2 regions of the Williamsia sp. z71 genome follow, and region 1 is predicted to be linked to the other one. Evidence: riboswitches for the same ligand, from Rfam matches in the RefSeq annotation. Region 1 holds a riboswitch; the other holds the start of a gene.
What was found. Region 1 has a riboswitch for S-adenosylmethionine ahead of AC51GR_RS23185 (amino acid ABC transporter permease). Riboswitches for the same ligand answer to the same signal wherever they lie in the genome.
Positions count from the first base shown of each region.

Region 1 (8,408 bases):
GAACTTCAACCGCTCGGTGGCGGCGATCAAAGCAGATGTCACGAGCCACGAATCCTCGCAGTGCGCCCCGGTCGGTGTCAGGACGGCGTGAAACCCCAAGCGGTCCACGGTTTGCGCGACTTCTGTCAGGTAGTCCAACGTTGCGGCGCGATGCGCACCGGACTTACCTGCGACGCCACTGGTGGCGGTACCGCCGCGCGCAATCCCGACGCCATGCGAGCCTGCGCCGAGTTGTTCGTCATCACCTCCGGTCGGCAGAAACCATGAGAACTTCATGCTCGCCTCCTTCTCCGGTCGGCCACCGCGCACAGCAACCCGAGACTGCGGCCAACGGTATCGTCGCCGAAAGTCAGTGCCAGGCCGAGCATCTGGGAAGATCGGGCGGAGGCGCGTGGGTCAACCTGCAGCGCCTATATCGCTGCCACCGCGCTCGCGTCGCGTCAGTGGTTCACGTAGGCCCAAGTGCCCGCGCAGGGTATCTGTGTCGTACGCGGTCCGATAGGCGCCGCGTTCTTGCAGCTCCGGCACCAACCAATTGACGATGTCATCGAGCCCGCCCGGCACGATGTACGGCGAGATGTTGAACCCATCGGTCGCACCACTGCGAACCCACTTGACCAGTTCGTCGGCCACCTGTCCTGGTGTGCCGGCAAATCCGGAGCGCGCCGTCGTCGCGATGGCCACCTCCCGCAGCGACAGATTCTTCGCCTCGGCCAATGCCCGCCATTCCTGGGCGATCACGATCGGGTCCTTACCGTCCCGGGCCGCCCCTCGCGTCACCGAGATAGGTGCCGGTACTGGATCCTCCTCAGGTAGTGGACCATCGGGATCACGATCGGAAAGGTCACGGCCCCACACCTGCCCGACAAGCGAGAGCGCCGTCTGCCCGGTGAACTGCCCCTCGCGGACCCACCGCTCCTTCTCCTCGACCTCCGAGGCGTTCTCCGCCAACACGATCTGGGTACCGGGCAGGATCTTGATGTCATCGTCCGGTCGGCCGGCCTTGCGCAGGCGCGCCCGGATGTCGGTCGCGAACGCCAGCGCATCATCGAAATGCGTTCCGTGAGCCGAGAAGATCACCTCGGCATGGGCGGCCGCGAAGTCACGCCCGGTCGGGGAGTCACCGGCCTGGAAGATCACCGGATGCCCCTGGGCGCTGCGCGGAAGGGTCGGGGTCACCTCGACGTCGAACTGCGACGTCGTGTGGCGAACGATACGGACTGCATCCTTGGCCGCCCAGGAATCCGCATCCCGAGACGAGGAGATCGCATGGTCATTCCACGAATCCCAGATCTCTCGCGCGACCTGGATGAACTGTCCGGCACGCTCGTACCGCAGTTCGTGGTCGAGGAACCCGCCGCGCCGGAAGTTCTCCCCCGTCCACGCGTTGTCGGTTGTCACCACATTCCACCCGGCGCGGCCACCCGAGAGAATATCGAGTCCAGCGAGGCGTCGGGCGAGGTCCGCCGGCTCGTTGTACGTGGTGTTCTGGGTCGCAACGAGTCCGATGTGCGACGTGATCCCGGCGAGGGCCGCCAGTTGCGCGATGGCATCGGGCCGTCCGGCGATGTCGAGATCGAGGATCTTGCCCTGCTGTTCGCGCAAACGCAGGCCTTCGCCGAGGAAGAACGCGTCGAACAATCCGCGTTCTGCAGTGGTGATCACACGGCGGAAGCTCTCGAAGTCGATCTGCGACGCACTCGCCGGATCGGACCAGATGGTGGTGTGGTTGACGCCCTGGAAGAAGACGCCGAAGTGCACGTGGGCATCGGGGCGGAGAACGGTCATGACGTATCAGGCCTTCTGGTAGCGACTTGCAGGACGGGTGAGGCCGAGGTTGGCGCGCAATGTCGACCCCGGCACCGGACGATGGCTGATGCCGGCGGCGAACAGGCGCGGCAACACGTGGCGAGCGAGAACCACCAGATCCTCATCGACGACGGCCGGATGGATTCTGACACCGTCGACATGGCCGGCCAACTCCGTCAGGAGTTCGGTGAGTTCATCTCCACTGCCGATGAATTGGAGACGCCGCGACTCCTGGGCCGGCGTGTACGAGTTCATATGCTCCAGTCGCTCGGCACCCGATTCGGTGGCGGTGTCGAGGGTGACATCGAGTTCGGCAAAGGCAACCCCGTCGCAGGCCCTCGCGGCCGTGGCAATCGCGGCGACGGAAGGCTCCGAGACCAGGCGTACATCGACGTCGCCCGCGGTTCCGAACACCACCAATTGTCCCTGCGGTGGCCTGGGAACGATCGCCGGACCCTTCACGGAGAAACTCTCACCCTGAAAATCGATGTAGTGCAGCTTGTCTCGATCGAGAAACCGGCCCGAGGCGAAATCACGGATCACCGCATCGTCCTCCCAGGAGTCCCACAGATCACGGGCGCCGGTGATCGAATCATGCTGTTCGCGTGCACGTTCTGACTCGCCCACCACCACGGGTCGGCCCCATACCTTCGACGCGGCACTGTCGGTGACGGGTGCCGCGATCCACCCGGCCCGTCCACGCGACGCGTAGTCGAGAGTGGCCAATTGTGAAGCCGTATGGAACGGTTCGGCGTATGTCGTACCGATCAGCGGTACAAGTCCGATGGTCGATGTCGTCGCGGCCACGAAGGCCGCCCGGTTGGGCGCGTCGATGCGACCGACGATCTCGCTGGTCGCACCGACGATCGAGTCGTCGAACGTCGCCAACGTGAAGCCGGCGTTCTCCGCAGCAGCCACTCTCCGTCGCACGGTCTCTCCGGTCAGCAAGGCGTCAGGTGCATGAGATGCCCGTCGCCACGCCGCCGGATGACGTCCCTCCCCATCGAGCTCGATACCCAGGGCGAAAACGCTCATGCACAAACCTCTTTCGAATCCAGATTCTTCTCGAACGGATGCACGCCGACCTCGTCGGAGGGCAGTGTGGTGTCGTACAGCGGCGTGTAACCGGCAGCGAGATACAACGCCACTGCCTCTGGCTGGTTCCATCCGGTTGTCAAAAAGATTCGGCGATAGCCACGGCTGGTTGCGATCGTCTCGAGTTCTGCCACGATTGCCTTGCCGTACCCCCGGCCCCGGTACGCCGACGCCGTCCAGATGCGCTTGAGTTCGGCGGTGGTGGCGTCGTACTGACGGAACGCACCACCGGCGACCGGGGCACCGTCGGCCAATGCGACGATCAGCACACCCCCCGGTGGCGCGAACTCCTCTGCGGGATAGGCCCGCAGTTCGCTGTACTGCTCCCCCGGGCTGCGCCCGTAACGAGAGCTGTACTCGAGAGCCAACTCCTCGATCAGCGGGGAAGCCAGCGGATCGTCCTGATGGACCGTGGTGATCTGCAGGTGTGCAGTATCAGCCGTGGCGGTGGCCGCTCGGCCGGCTCCACTGGGTCGTGCACTCACTCGTCTTCCCTCCATCGGGAGACCTATCCTTCGGTACGTGGAAGTCCGGGCGGGTTGATCTCCGAGACGGTGACGGCCTCGGACTGCAGGCCCCAACGGTCGATGACCTTCTGATAGCTGCCGTCTTCAATAGCGTGGTTGATCGCCTCGTTGATGGCTTCGATGAGGCCGTTGTCTTTCTTGGTCAGAACCGCGATCTCGCCCTGCAGTGCATCACCCGCACCGGAGAACACGCCGATCACCTCGGTGTCGCCCGAGGTCGCAGCGTGGTAGACCGACGACGGGTTGGGGCCGAAGTATCCGTCGATGCGACCCGAACCCAGAGCCAGGTAGTAATCGGATGCGTTCTGGTAGTACGCGATCTCTGCCGGCGCGAGACCTTCGGCGACATTTTGTTCGTTCCAGTCGACCAGCAGCTGTTCCTGATTGGTTCCGGAACCGACTCCGATCTTCTTGCCCGCAATATCCTTGCGGCCTTCGACCTTCCAGCCACTGTCCTTGGGCGCTTCGAAGGCGAGGTTGTCCAAACGGTACGTGGCGAAGTCGTACTTGTCCTTGCGCTCTTCGGTCACGGTGACATTGGAGATGAACAGGTCGTTCTCACCGGAGTCGATCTTGACGAAGTTCTGCGACCAGTCAGCAACCTTCAGATCAACGTCGAGGCCGAGGATATTGCCGATCAGGTACGTGAAGTCGACCTCCGATCCGATGATCGTCCTGTCGTCGGTGGCGTAGAACCGCAGCGGTGGAGCGGTACCGCCGGCACCGGTCACGACCAGCGTGCCCCGATCGCGGATCGCTTGGGGCACCTTGGCCGCGATGTCGTCGACCTTGTCGACGCGAACTCGGCTGGACTGCTCCGGCGACAGGTCGAAACTCTGTCCGTCGGACGTGACCACTTCGGACTCGGCAGCGGGTTCGCTGCACCCGGTGACCAGCAATGCGAGCGTGGCAAATGCGGACGCGACGACCGCGAGTCGACGGCTTGTTCTGGACATGATTGTTCCTTGCTTGTCGGATTGAGTGAAGACGGTTCAGAGGACGTGCGCGAGAAAGGCTTTGGTGCGTTCTTCCTTGGGAGAGTCGATGAGTTCGGTCGGGGTTCCCTGTTCGACGATGACGCCGCCATCCATGAAAACCACCGTGTCGGCGATCTCTCGTGCGAAACCCACTTCGTGGGTCACGATGACAAGCGTCGCACCGTCGCGGGCGAGCCCACGGATGACTTCGAGCACTTCGCCGACGAGTTCGGGATCGAGCGCTGATGTCGGCTCGTCGAACAGGATCACCTTGGGCCGCAGTGCAAGTGCGCGAGCGATCGCAACCCGCTGCTGCTGCCCACCCGAGAGCCTGCGTGGGTATTCGTGCGCCTTCTCACCGACGCCGACGCGCTCGAGCAAAGCCACTGCCTCGGGCTCGACGTCCGACCGCTTGCGTCTCTGTGCCGAGATCGGCGCCTCGATCACATTCTCCAGGGCGGTCAGATGCGGAAACAGGTTGAAGTTCTGGAACACAAAACCGATCCGCGAGCGCTGCTGCAGAATCTCCTTGTTGCTCAGCTCGTGAAGCTTGTTTCCCCTGCGTTTGTACCCCACCAGGTCACCATCGACACGGACGGTGCCGTGATCGACTTTCTCCAGGTGGTTGAGGGCACGCAACAGCGTCGACTTGCCTGATCCCGACGGACCGATGATCGCGGTGACCTCACCTGGGCGAACCACCAGATCGACGCCCTTGAGCACCTCCAGGTCGCCGAAAGACTTGTGAACTCCCCTGACCTCGACCGCGTACCTCGAATTCTCTATCGCCTCGGTCATCGGGTCGCCCCGCGTGGAGCAAAGGAGATGTCGGAGAACCGCTTTCGGATCTGCTGCACCGGCGTCAACGGAATGGTCCGCAGCGCGCCCTTGGCATAGTGCCGCTCCACGTAGAACTGCACCACCGACAAGATCGACGTCAGGACGATGTACCAGACCGTGGCAACCATCAGCAGCGGGACGACCCGTCCACTGCGCCCGTAGATGACCTGCACCTGGTAGAACAACTCGGCAATTGCCATGACCGACACGATCGAAGTGCCCTTGAACAAGCTGATGACCTCGTTCGCGGCGTTCGGAAGGATTCCCCGCATCGCCTGCGGCAGAATGATCTTGAAGAACTCGCGGCGCTTCGGAATACCCAGTGCGGCAGCGGCTTCGAGCTGACCCTGATCCACCGAGATGATCCCGGCCCGGATGATCTCCGCCGAATACGCCGCCTGGTGCAACGCCAGACCGATGATGGCCGCAGCCGAACCACTGATCACGTTGTTGACATTGAACTCGAAGAAGCCCGGCCCGAACGGAACTCCCACCGACAGCGACTGATAGAGGTACGCGAGGTTGAACCAGAACAGCAACTGGACGATCAAGGGGATCGAACGAAACGCCCAGATGTAGAACCAGGCAATCACCTGCAGTACCGGATTTTTCGACAGCCTGGCCGCGGCCAGCGCGATGCCGATCGCAAATCCGAACAGCGATCCCCAGAACGTCAACTGGATGGTCAGCCACAACGCAGACATCACCGACGACGCGGTGAAGTACTGCGCGAACGTCCCCCAATCCCAGCCCGGGTTGGTCGCAAATCCGTGCAAGAACTGGGCGACAACGATCAGCGCGGCAATCGCGATGATCCAACGCCATGGATGCCACTTCCGCGCGATGACCAGGTCGGCGTCGTCCACCGCCGCGGATTCGTCGAGCGTGGAGCGGATATCTATCTGGGTCACTGTGACCACCGGTGTATGCGCGCAGCGAGCATCGCTGAAGGGCCTTCCAATAGGGCAAGAATGTGTGGGTGAGGTGGGTCAGACCTACGTACAGACGCCGGTGCCCGCTCGGCACAGGTCGACGTGCAGACGTCTCCACGAAGCGCGATCCATAATCGTTCCTCCATCGTTCTTGGCGGTAGCACCCACACGTCCTGCGACGGGGTTGCTGCGACGTCGACGAGCCAAGTCTCTCGGTCGCTCTGGATGGTGAGGAGGAATCTATGCGGTCGATGGACCAGACGTCAAGGGGTAGAATTTGATTTGCCTTGCGACACTGGGCTTTCGGGTTGCAATCACCATGTTTTAAACCTTGCGCCCCACCCTTGTGTCTGAAATCGGAACTGGTGTGACAGACAAAAGATCGCCCCCTCAAAAAGCTTGAGGGGGCGATCAGTCGGGACAGTGCACGTCTACTCGACGTCCGCCTTGTCCACCACAACCGTTCCGCGCCAGCCGCCGACCACGCGCATGACGTGGTAGATCAGGAGTGCCGCCAGCGCACCGAGTGCGATGCCACCGAAGCTCAAATCGCCTATCGTCCACGAGAAGTCGGCGATACCGATCACGAGTGCGATGGCGGCGGTGAACTGGTTGACCGGTTTGGAGAAGTCCACCTTGTTCGTCACCCAGATGTGCACGCCCAGGATGCCGACCAGACCGTAGAGCGCGGTGGTCACACCACCGAGGACACCCGGCGGGACCGATGCGATCACCGCACCGACCTTCGGCGACATACCCAGCAGCACCGCGGCGATGCCGGCCACCCAGTAGGCGGCCGTCGAGTACACCTTGGTCGCCGCCATGACACCGATGTTCTCGGCGTACGTCGTTGTGGCAGAACCGCCGCCGCTGCCGGCCAAGACCGTGGCGATACCGTCGGCAGCCAAGGCGCGACCGATCTTGTGGTCGTAGTTGATCCCGGTCATCGTGTTGATCGACTTGACGTGCCCGATGTTCTCGACGACCAGCACCAGCACCACCGGCAAGAACATCGGCAGCACCGACAGATGGAACGTCGGCGCCTGGAAATCGGGCAGGCCGACCCAATCGGCGGCTCCGATGGGGTCGGTGTCGACCTTGTCGCGGGCCAGGGCGAACAGGTAGCCGATGACAACGCTGGTGAAAATGGCGAGTCGTCCGAGCAGTCCCTTGAACAGCACCAGCGAGGCAATCAGCAGCACCAGGACCAGCGTGGCCGTGACCGCATCCTGCTCGTAGTTCGACTTGGCCGTGGGCGCGAGATTCAGGCCGATCAACGCGACGATGGTTCCGGTCACGATCGGCGGCATCAACGCGTGGATCCAGCCGGTGCCTGCGAAGTGCACCACCACGCCGATGACGACCAGCACCGCGCCCACCATCACGATGCCGCCCAGCGCGGATCCGTGCCCATGCGAGGCCGTCGCGGCGAGCACCGGAGCGATGATCGCAAAACTCGAACCGAGGTAGCTCGGCAACTGGTTGCGGGTGATCAGCAAGAACAGGATCGTGCCGATGCCGGAGAACAGGAGCGTCGTCGCCGGCGGGAATCCGGTGAGTACCGGAACGAGGAATGTCGCACCGAACATGGCCACCACGTGCTGCAGGCCGATGCCCACCGTGCGCGGCCACGACAGCCGTTCGGTCGGAGCAACCACCTCGTTGCTCCCGGCCGGCGACCAACCGAACAGCGGCGACCGGGTTTGGGTGGTCGCCTTGCCGGACGCAGCCGGCTTCAGATCTTCCTCAGACATGGGCAACAGTCTGCCGCGTTATGTGCCGATCCACGCCATTGCCTCCGATTCTCCGGCGCCACGTGGCCCGCACTGATCGCGAGACGGTAAAGTTACCGGCGGTGTGCCGGGAAGTCTGGTCGGCCGCGTGCTCAAGATGCCGTTGTTTCGACGGTCCGCGCGTGTCGTGTTTCTCCGACCCCTAGACAGGACACAACGTTGTCAGCGCAGGATCGAAAAACCCCCTCGACACTCTTTGCCCGCGGCTCATGGGCGGAGGCGTCGCGCATCGCCGACATCCTCCGCAAAGAAACCATCGGTGGGGCAATCCTCCTGGTGGCCACCGTGGTCGCACTGATCTGGGCGAACTCGCCGTGGTCCGATGCGTACGTCGAGCTGAGCGAGTTCCGGGTCGGCACCGACGCCCTGGGCGTGCACCTCGACTTGTCTCTGGCCACCTGGGCCGCCGACGGATTGCTCGCGATCTTCTTCTTC
Region 1 covers NZ_JCANWX010000011.1:76,727-85,134, reverse strand. The annotation lists gene AC51GR_RS23215 (LLM class flavin-dependent oxidoreductase) at 1-276, opposite strand, end outside; gene AC51GR_RS23210 (NtaA/DmoA family FMN-dependent monooxygenase) at 397-1,788, opposite strand; gene AC51GR_RS23205 (LLM class flavin-dependent oxidoreductase) at 1,795-2,844, opposite strand; gene AC51GR_RS23200 (GNAT family N-acetyltransferase) at 2,841-3,389, opposite strand; gene AC51GR_RS23195 (ABC transporter substrate-binding protein) at 3,413-4,387, opposite strand; gene AC51GR_RS23190 (amino acid ABC transporter ATP-binding protein) at 4,424-5,206, opposite strand; gene AC51GR_RS23185 (amino acid ABC transporter permease) at 5,203-6,168, opposite strand; SAM riboswitch class I at 6,320-6,412, opposite strand; gene AC51GR_RS23180 (uracil-xanthine permease family protein) at 6,612-7,934, opposite strand; gene nhaA (Na+/H+ antiporter NhaA) at 8,133-8,408, shown strand, end outside.

Region 2 (8,408 bases), on a different contig from region 1:
CCACGACCGGACAGTCCTTCCCGGACCACGACCCGCGGGCTGATGACCACCGGATCCGGTACCAGGGTCGGTTCGTACTTCCGGTTGCGCGGATCGGTTGCCGCCCACGCGGTGGCGAACAGGATGATCCGGGTGGTGATGAAAGCAAAAACCATGATGCCCAGAATCGGGCCGAACGTGGCACCGGCCGGGCCGCTCACCACGGACTTGAGGTAGAAGCTCCCCACCTGCTTGAAGATCTCGAACACCACGGCGGTGAGCAGGCCGGCCTTCCACGCGTTGCGCAGTGGCAGTGCCACCCGGGGCAGTTTGGCGATGACCCAGGTGAACAGCAACCACGACGCCAGGATCGAGAGCACGAGCGAGATGGCCCGGACCGCCCACGACACACCGGGGAGGTCGTCAGCGCTCACCCATTCCAAGATCTGGTGGACCAGACCGCTGCTGGAGAGCGCCGACAGCGAAAAGGTGACGATCATGGCCAGGAAGAGGCCGAGCAGGGCACCGAGGTCGGACAACTTGGTCTTCACCATGCCGGGCGTCTCGGGTTCTGAACCCCACTGCACGGTCAGCGCGTTCCGCAGATTCGCCATCCACCCGAGTCCGGCGTAGAGGGCGATCAGCAGGCCGAGGACACCGATCGTGGCCCGCGACTCGATGGCCTGGTCCATCAGGTCGGTGAGCTGCTCGCCCATGCTGCCGTCCGCCGAGTCGGCGATCTTGTCCTTCGCCTTGTCGAGCAACTCCTCGTTGTTGGCGAAGACGAAACCGGCGACGGCGAACCCGATCATCAGCAACGGGAACAGCGCGAAGACGCTGAAGTACGTTGCCCCGGCGGCAAAATAGTCGCCCTTGGAACTCTGGTACCGGTTCGCCGCCTCCATCAGGTGGTCGAACCACGGATACCGTGCGCGCTGTTTGTCGAGGAACGACGGCTTGTCGGCCGCGCCCGGCGTGGTGATCACACCCGGGGTGCGTTCGTCCTGGCCTTGATCGGATGCCCGTGGCTTGAGCTTTGCACCGGCGCGAGCCTGTGGCATGTCGTTCCCCGTTCGGTCTCAGTCGAGCGGCACTGGAGCTACAAATCCCACCTTGTCATAGACCGTTGCCAACGTTCGTGAGGCCACTTCGCGGGCCGTCTGCGCGCCCGCGGCCAGGATCTGATCGAGTTGCGCCGGATCGGACAGCAGTTCGTCGAAACGGGCCCGCAACGGGGTCACGAACTCGGTCAGTGCCTCGGCGGTGTCCACCTTGAGCTGGCCGTAACCCTGGCCGTCGTATCCGGCGACCAGATCGTCGACCGACTTGCCGGTCAGTGCCGACTGAATCGTCAACAGGTTGCTCACGCCCGGCTTGTTCTCCCGGTCGAAGACGATCTCCCGGCCGTTGTCGGTGACCGCCGACCGGAGCTTCTTCGCCGACCGCTTGGGATCGTCGAGCAGATTGATCAACCCGGAGTCGGACTCGGCGGACTTGCTCATCTTCGCCGACGGGTTCTGCAGGTCATAGATCTTCGCGGTCTCCGCGACGATGTAGGCCTCGGGAACGATGAACGTCTTGCCGAACCGAGAGTTGAAGCGCTGGGCCAGATTCCGGGTCAGCTCCAGGTGCTGGCGCTGATCCTCGCCCACCGGTACCTGATCAACCTGGAACGTGAGGATGTCGGCGGCCATCAGGATCGGGTAGGTGAACAGCCCGACACTGGCGTGATCGGTGCCCTGTTTCGCCGACTTGTCCTTGAACTGCGTCATCCGGCCGGCCTCGCCGAAACCGGTGAGACACGAGAGCACCCAGGTCAATTGGGCGATCTGCGGCACATGTGACTGTAGGTAGATGGTCGAGCGGGCCGGATCGACGCCGAGCGCCAGCAGTTGGGCGACGCTGCGTCGCGAGCGATCCCGCAACGCCTTGGGGTCGTGGGCGGTGGTGATCGCGTGCATGTCGGGGATGAAGTAGAACGCCTGCTCGAACTCGTCCTGCAACCTCACCCACTGCTGGACCGCGCCCAGATAGTTCCCGAGATGAAAGGAATCACTGGTGGGCTGGATACCCGACAGCACTCGCTTGCGCCGGGCGGGCTTGGTTTCGCTTGCCGATTGCATCACCACCGAATTCTCTCATCCGGCCGCCACCGCATTTCACACACACCGCGCTTGGACGTTTGGCCCGCTCGCCCCTCAGGCGTACTCCACGGTGACCGGAGCATGGTCTGACCACCGCAGATCGTAGGCACCGGCGCGGTCGACCCAGGACTTGGTCGCCGCAGCGGCCATCGTCTTGTTGGCGAGCTGATAGTCGATGCGCCAGCCCGAATCGTTGTCGAATGCCTTGCCGCGCCAGCTCCACCAGGAGTACGGCCCGGCGACCTCGCCGGCGAGATCGCGGGCCACGTCAGTCCACCCGGAGTCCAGGATCCCGGCCACCCAGGCGCGTTCCTCCGGCAGGAAGCCGGGGTTCTTCACGTTGCCCTTGGCGTTTTTCAGATCCAGGGCGGTGGGCGCGATGTTCCAGTCGCCACCGACCACGACACCCCGGCGCTTGCGGCCGAGTGCGCCCAGGTGCGCTCCGAACTCGTCGAGAAAGCGGAACTTCGCCTCGCGCTTCGGGCCGTCGCTCGCACCCTTGGGCAGATACAGACTGGCCACCGTCAGGGTTCCGAAATCGGCTTCGATGTAGCGCCCGGTGGCGTCGAACTCATCGCTGCCGAAACCTTTGCGCACCTTGTCCGGTGCGGTGCGGGACAGGATCGCCACACCCGAATGGCCCTTGACCGACGACTCGCTGAGACTCAGGAACCAACCGTCGTCGAGGGCCGGGGCGAGTGCTTCGGCGACCTGCTCCTCGGTGGCCCGGGTCTCCTGGAGCAAGACGTGGTCCGACGTGGTCTCACGCAGCCAAGGGATCAGCCCCAGATTGCGCTCCGAACGGTGCTTCACCGCGGCGCGGATGCCGTTTACGTTGATCGTCGTCACGATTGTGGTCACGTCGGGCGAGCCTACGTGCGGCCTGTGACAGCGGGTCTGCGGGCGTACAACATCGCAAGCCCGAGGACAACGAGTCCGGCGACCGCCAGCCCGGCGCCGAGCAGCGACGGTGCGCGGTATCCGTATCCGGCCGCGATCACCAGTCCACCCATCCACGCCCCACCCGCGTTCGCGATGTTCAGCGCCGAGTGGTTCAGGGCCGCGGCCAGTGTCTGAGCGTCCTCGGCGACATCCATCAACCGGATCTGCAGCGCCGGGGTCAGCGCGATCCCGGTCAATCCGATGAAGAAGGTCAGGATCAGCGCGGCCCAGGCACTGCTCGCCAGCACGGCGAAAGCGGTGAGCGCGATCACGATGGAGACCAGACTGATGAGGATCGCCCTCACCACACCGCGATCGGCCAGGACACCGCCGAGGATGTTGCCGGCGACCATGCCCAGACCGAACAACATCAGGGCAAACGGGACCAGCGACTCGGAGACGCCCGAGACGGTGGTCAGCGTGGTGCTGATGAAGGTGTAGAAGGCGAACATCCCACCGAATCCGACGATGCCGATGAGGAGCGCAAACCACACCTGCGGGCGTCTCAACGCACCGAGTTCGGTCATCGGATTGGTGATCTTCATGTCCGAGAGTGCGGGCAGGAACATGAACAGGGCCACAATCGTCAACAACCCGATGACGGCCACCACCACAAAGGCGGCCCGCCAACCGACGGCACCACCGAGCCAGGTCGCCGCGGGCACCCCGACGACGTTGGCGACGCTCAGACCGATCATCACCTGACCCACCGCTTTCGCCCTGGACTCGGGGCCCGCCAGATGTGCGGCGACCAGCGCCGCGACCCCGAAGTAGGCGCCGTGTGGCAGTCCGGCGACAAAGCGGGCGACGATCAGCATGCCGTAGTTCTGGGCGAGGACGGTGGCGACATTGCCGACGGTGAACGCGACCATCAGCGCGATCAGCAGGGTGCGTCGCGGCATTCGCGCGGTCAGTGCAGCGATCGTCGGGGCACCCACCACGACGCCGAGCGCGTAGGCGGAGATCACATGTGCGGCTGTCGGTTCGGTGGTGCCCAGCGAGTCGGCGATGTGGGGCAGCAGCCCCATCGCGACGAATTCGGTGGTCCCGATACCGAATGCGCCGAGTGACAGGGCCAGGATGGCGCTGCGTCTACCGCTCCGCACCGCCCCCGAGGATTCGGGGGCGACGGTGCTGACAGCAGACATGGGTGAACCTCTCGAAGTCGATCGGGGCGACGGCGACACTGCCGGGGCAATTCATTGCCGGGGCAACTACGGTGTCAACCCCGTCGGGGTCACGGCTCATTCCGGGATCGGACGTGAACTGACCCACAGATCGACGTGTCCGCGCGGTGGCGGGAGACCCGGATTACGGGGTGACGGCGAGGTCGGCCGGCACGTCGATGGACGTTGTCTCGGTCGCGGCAGGCGTTTCGACTGCAGCCGGAGCCGGAGTCTCCGGTTCCTGATCGTCCGCCGAACCGGTACGGCCGGGATCGGCGGGCAGGTCGGAATCGGCAGTGTCGGGGAGCTGATTCCACCCCGGCGTAGTGGTGAACCCGTCGACCACCGGCGCCGCCGGCCCCTCCGGCGCCCGATGTCGACCGGGCTCGGCAACGACTGCGGCCGACTCGGGCGGGTGATCGGCCGATGGCGAGTGACCAACGGGCGCCACGGCGAGGACCTTCTGAGAATCGTCGACGACGGCGGGGTGAGCGGCCGGGTCCGCCGGCTCGGTCCTGGCCTGAACCACCGCACCGAACACCGCAGTGGCCACGGTGCGCACCGTCGGCGCCGCGATGAACCCCAGATCCGGGTCACGCCGGTCGAGGACCGCATCGATCACCGCCACCCAGTCCCGGACGAAGTTCACCGGATACTCGACGACGCTGACCGCGCTCCCGAAGATCGCGGACCAGGCCGCCGGGTCCCCCGACAGCGCGTCCCGGATCGCGTACAGGTCGGTGAGATACGCACCGTGCCCGAGCTGCGGCAGAGCCGGCAGCAAGCCCATGATCGCGCGCGAGATCGGCTGGATGACAGCTGGTTCGAGACGCGGGAAATCGAGGATCACCGGGCGCAGCAGGTTGGGTAGTCCGACCTGCGCCAGCACGGTGGTCAGTGACGGATCGGCACCGACGAGGATCACCGTGGCCCCGTCGGAGCCCTCGACGACGGTCACCCCATCGGCGCCGGCGGACGCCCCCGGGCCCGCCGACATGATGTCGCCATAGCTGAAGTGCTTGACCCAGAAACCCAGCAACGCGTCCAGCGCCCCGATCGGATCTCGCCGAGGGTCGGGCACGTCGCAGACCGCATCACCGTCGATACAGACCGAGTAGACCGTCACATCGCCGAAATCGCCGTCGCGCGAACCGTCGAGCATCGCGCCCGGATACGCATTGATGAGATTGACCTCGGCCCCGGCGCCGGCGCTCGTTCCGCGTCGCCGCGGGTCGGCATAGAGCTCGCCCGACACCCCGTCGGCACTGACACCATCCGCCTTACCCGCCGCGATGTCGGCCAGTACGTCGCCGGCCACTCGAGCGCCCTGCGAATAGCCGGTGATGACGGCAGGCTTGCCCGGGCAACTGGCCTGATAGGTCGCCACATCATCGGTGAGCACGGCTTGTCCGACCTCGATGTTGGCGTCGTAGCTCTGGGCACCGAGCGGCCAGAATGTCGCCGGATAGTCGACCCGTTTGACGACATAACCCTGGGCGATGTACCGGGTCTCCACTCCCCGTGTGTGCAGGAACTCCGGATCGCCGGTTCCGGCCACCACGAACACGGCGCCGTTGCCACACTCCGCCGGGGCTTCGGTGGCGAGCGCCGGGGCACTACCGAGGAAGGTCAGTACCGGCAGCGCGGCTGCCGCGGCCCCCGACGCAAGCGCCGTCACCCGGCGACCGGAACGGGTCGGGACTGCCCGACGACGTCTTGAACCATCATTCACAGCAGCCCCAGGTGTCTCGAATCGCACACGGCCTCGGGTGATTTGAGGCAACTTCACTGAAGTTACGACAACCTTTGCCGAAGGCCAATCGCATGAACGTAGTACAGCACGGCGCAGCCGACGGCGAGCCGCAGAATCGCCGTGCGCTGAACGCTTTTTTGCGCAGGATCCGCGTGTTATATCCTTTTGGCCAGGTCCTGAGTGTCAGCAATGAGCCCCGGCTAGCTGACCGGCAACCCTCCAACCGCGGTGGGGTGCTCCGGGTGACGACCAGGTTGCGGTTCGCCGCGGCAAGCGCGGGGTCCGGAAGGTCGGACCCTCTAATTGGATGTCCACCGACCATGAAAGAGAAGTCCTACATGTCTGACACCGACGTCAATCCGGCTGACAACTGGAGTTTTGAAACCAAGCAGGTCCATGTCGGCCAGAGCCCGGACTCGGCGACTTCTGCCCGTGCGCTGCCGATTTACCAGACAACGTCGTATACGTTCCGCGATACCGAGCACGCCGCGAACCTGTTCGGACTCGCCGAGCCGGGCAACATCTACACCCGCATCATGAACCCCACGCAGGACGCGGTCGAACAGCGCATCGCCGCCCTCGAAGGTGGCGTGGCGGCTCTTCTCGTCGCCTCGGGTCAGGCAGCCGAGACCTACGCGATCCTGAACATCGTCGAAAACGGCGGTCATGTCGTGTCGAGTCCCCGTCTCTACGGCGGCACGTACAACCTGTTCCACTACACACTTCCCAAGCTCGGGATCCAGGTCAGCTTCGTCGACGACCCGGAAGACCTCGACAGCTGGCGCGCGGCCATCCAGCCCAACACCCGCGCCCTGTTCGGTGAAACCATCTCGAACCCGAACAACGAGATCCTCGACCTCCCGGGCATCTCCGCCGTCGCCCACGAGGCGGGTCTGCCACTGATCGTCGACAACACCGTCGCCACTCCGTACCTGATCAACCCGCTCGAACACGGCGCCGACATCGTGGTGCATTCGGCCACGAAATACCTTGGCGGACACGGCACCGCGATCGGCGGCGTGATCGTAGACGGTGGCACCTTCGACTGGCGCGGCCAGCGTGACGGCGTCGACCTGTTCCCCGGCTTCACCACCCCGGACCCGAGCTACCACGGCGCGATCTTCGCGGACCTCGGCGCTCCGGCCTACGCACTCAAGGCGCGCGTGCAGTGGCTGCGCGACACCGGTGCTGCGATCTCCCCGTTCAACGCCTTCCTCATCGCCCAGGGCCTGGAGACCCTGAGCCTGCGGATCGAGCGCCACGTGTCGAACGCCCAGGCCGTGGCCAAGTACCTCGAGGAGCACCCCCAGGTGGAGTCGGTGGCCTACGCCGGCCTCGAATCCTCCCGTTGGTACAAGCGGGGCCAGGAATTGGCTCCGCGCGGCCAGGGCGCGATCATCGGCTTCGAGATCGTCGGCGGCGTCGACGCAGGCAAGAAGTTCGTCGACGCACTGGTGCTGCACAGCCATGTCGCCAACATCGGTGACGTGCGCTCGCTGGTCATCCATCCGGCATCGACCACCCACTCGCAGCTGATCGCCGAGGAGCAGCTGGCCGCCGGCGTCACCCCCGGACTGGTCCGGTTGGCCGTCGGCATCGAGAACGTCGTCGACATCATCGCCGACCTCGACGCAGGCTTCGCTGCGGCCAAGTGAGGTGAGTATCGACCCGCACACGCCACCACGAACTCATCCGGACTGGGAATCCCTGCCCGATGGGCAGCTGACCAGTGTGCCGGTCGGCCCGATTTCGTTGGACAACGGTGGACAGATCGAGAATGTGACCCTGGCGTTTCAGCGCTGGGGCACACTCTCGCCCACCCGCGACAACGTTGTTCTGGCACTACATGCCCTGACCGGCGACTCTCATGCAACAGGTCCCGCCGGTCCCGATCAGCCCACCCCCGGATGGTGGGACGGGCTGATCGGCCCGGGCGGCGCCGTGGACACCGACGAGTGGTGTGTCGTCTCGGCGAACGTCCTCGGTGGATGCGGCGGCTCCACCGGCCCGGCCTCACTGGATTCCGAAGGGCAGGTGTGGGGTTCACGGTTCCCGCACATCACCGTGCTCGATCAGGTCCGTGCCGAGGTCGCCCTGCTCGATGCGTTGCAGATCGATTCCGTCGCAGCCGTCCTCGGCGGTTCGATGGGTGGCGCACGCGCCTTGGAGTGGGTCATCGGCTATCCAGAGCGAGTGCGCAGCGGCTTGATCCTGGCCGTCGGCGCTCGCGCCTCGGCCGACCAGATCGGCACGCAGACAACACAGATCGCGGCGATCAAGGCCGACGCGAACTGGCAGAACGGCGACTATCACGGCACCGGCCGGACCCCCACGTCCGGCCTCGGCATCGCCCGCCGCATCGCCCACATGTACTACCGCAGCGAACCCGAACTCGACCAGCGGTTCGCCAACTTCCCTCAGGGA
Region 2 covers NZ_JCANWX010000007.1:235,988-244,395, forward strand. The annotation lists gene yhjD (inner membrane protein YhjD) at 1-1,040, opposite strand, end outside; gene trpS (tryptophan--tRNA ligase) at 1,059-2,102, opposite strand; gene AC51GR_RS18410 (exodeoxyribonuclease III) at 2,178-2,984, opposite strand; gene AC51GR_RS18415 (MFS transporter) at 2,996-4,213, opposite strand; gene AC51GR_RS18420 (PE-PPE domain-containing protein) at 4,377-5,909, opposite strand; SAM riboswitch class IV at 6,157-6,266, shown strand; gene AC51GR_RS18425 (bifunctional o-acetylhomoserine/o-acetylserine sulfhydrylase) at 6,323-7,639, shown strand; gene metX (homoserine O-acetyltransferase MetX) at 7,641-8,408, shown strand, end outside.
Region 2: another riboswitch for S-adenosylmethionine. It lies ahead of AC51GR_RS18425 (bifunctional o-acetylhomoserine/o-acetylserine sulfhydrylase); the one in region 1 lies ahead of AC51GR_RS23185 (amino acid ABC transporter permease).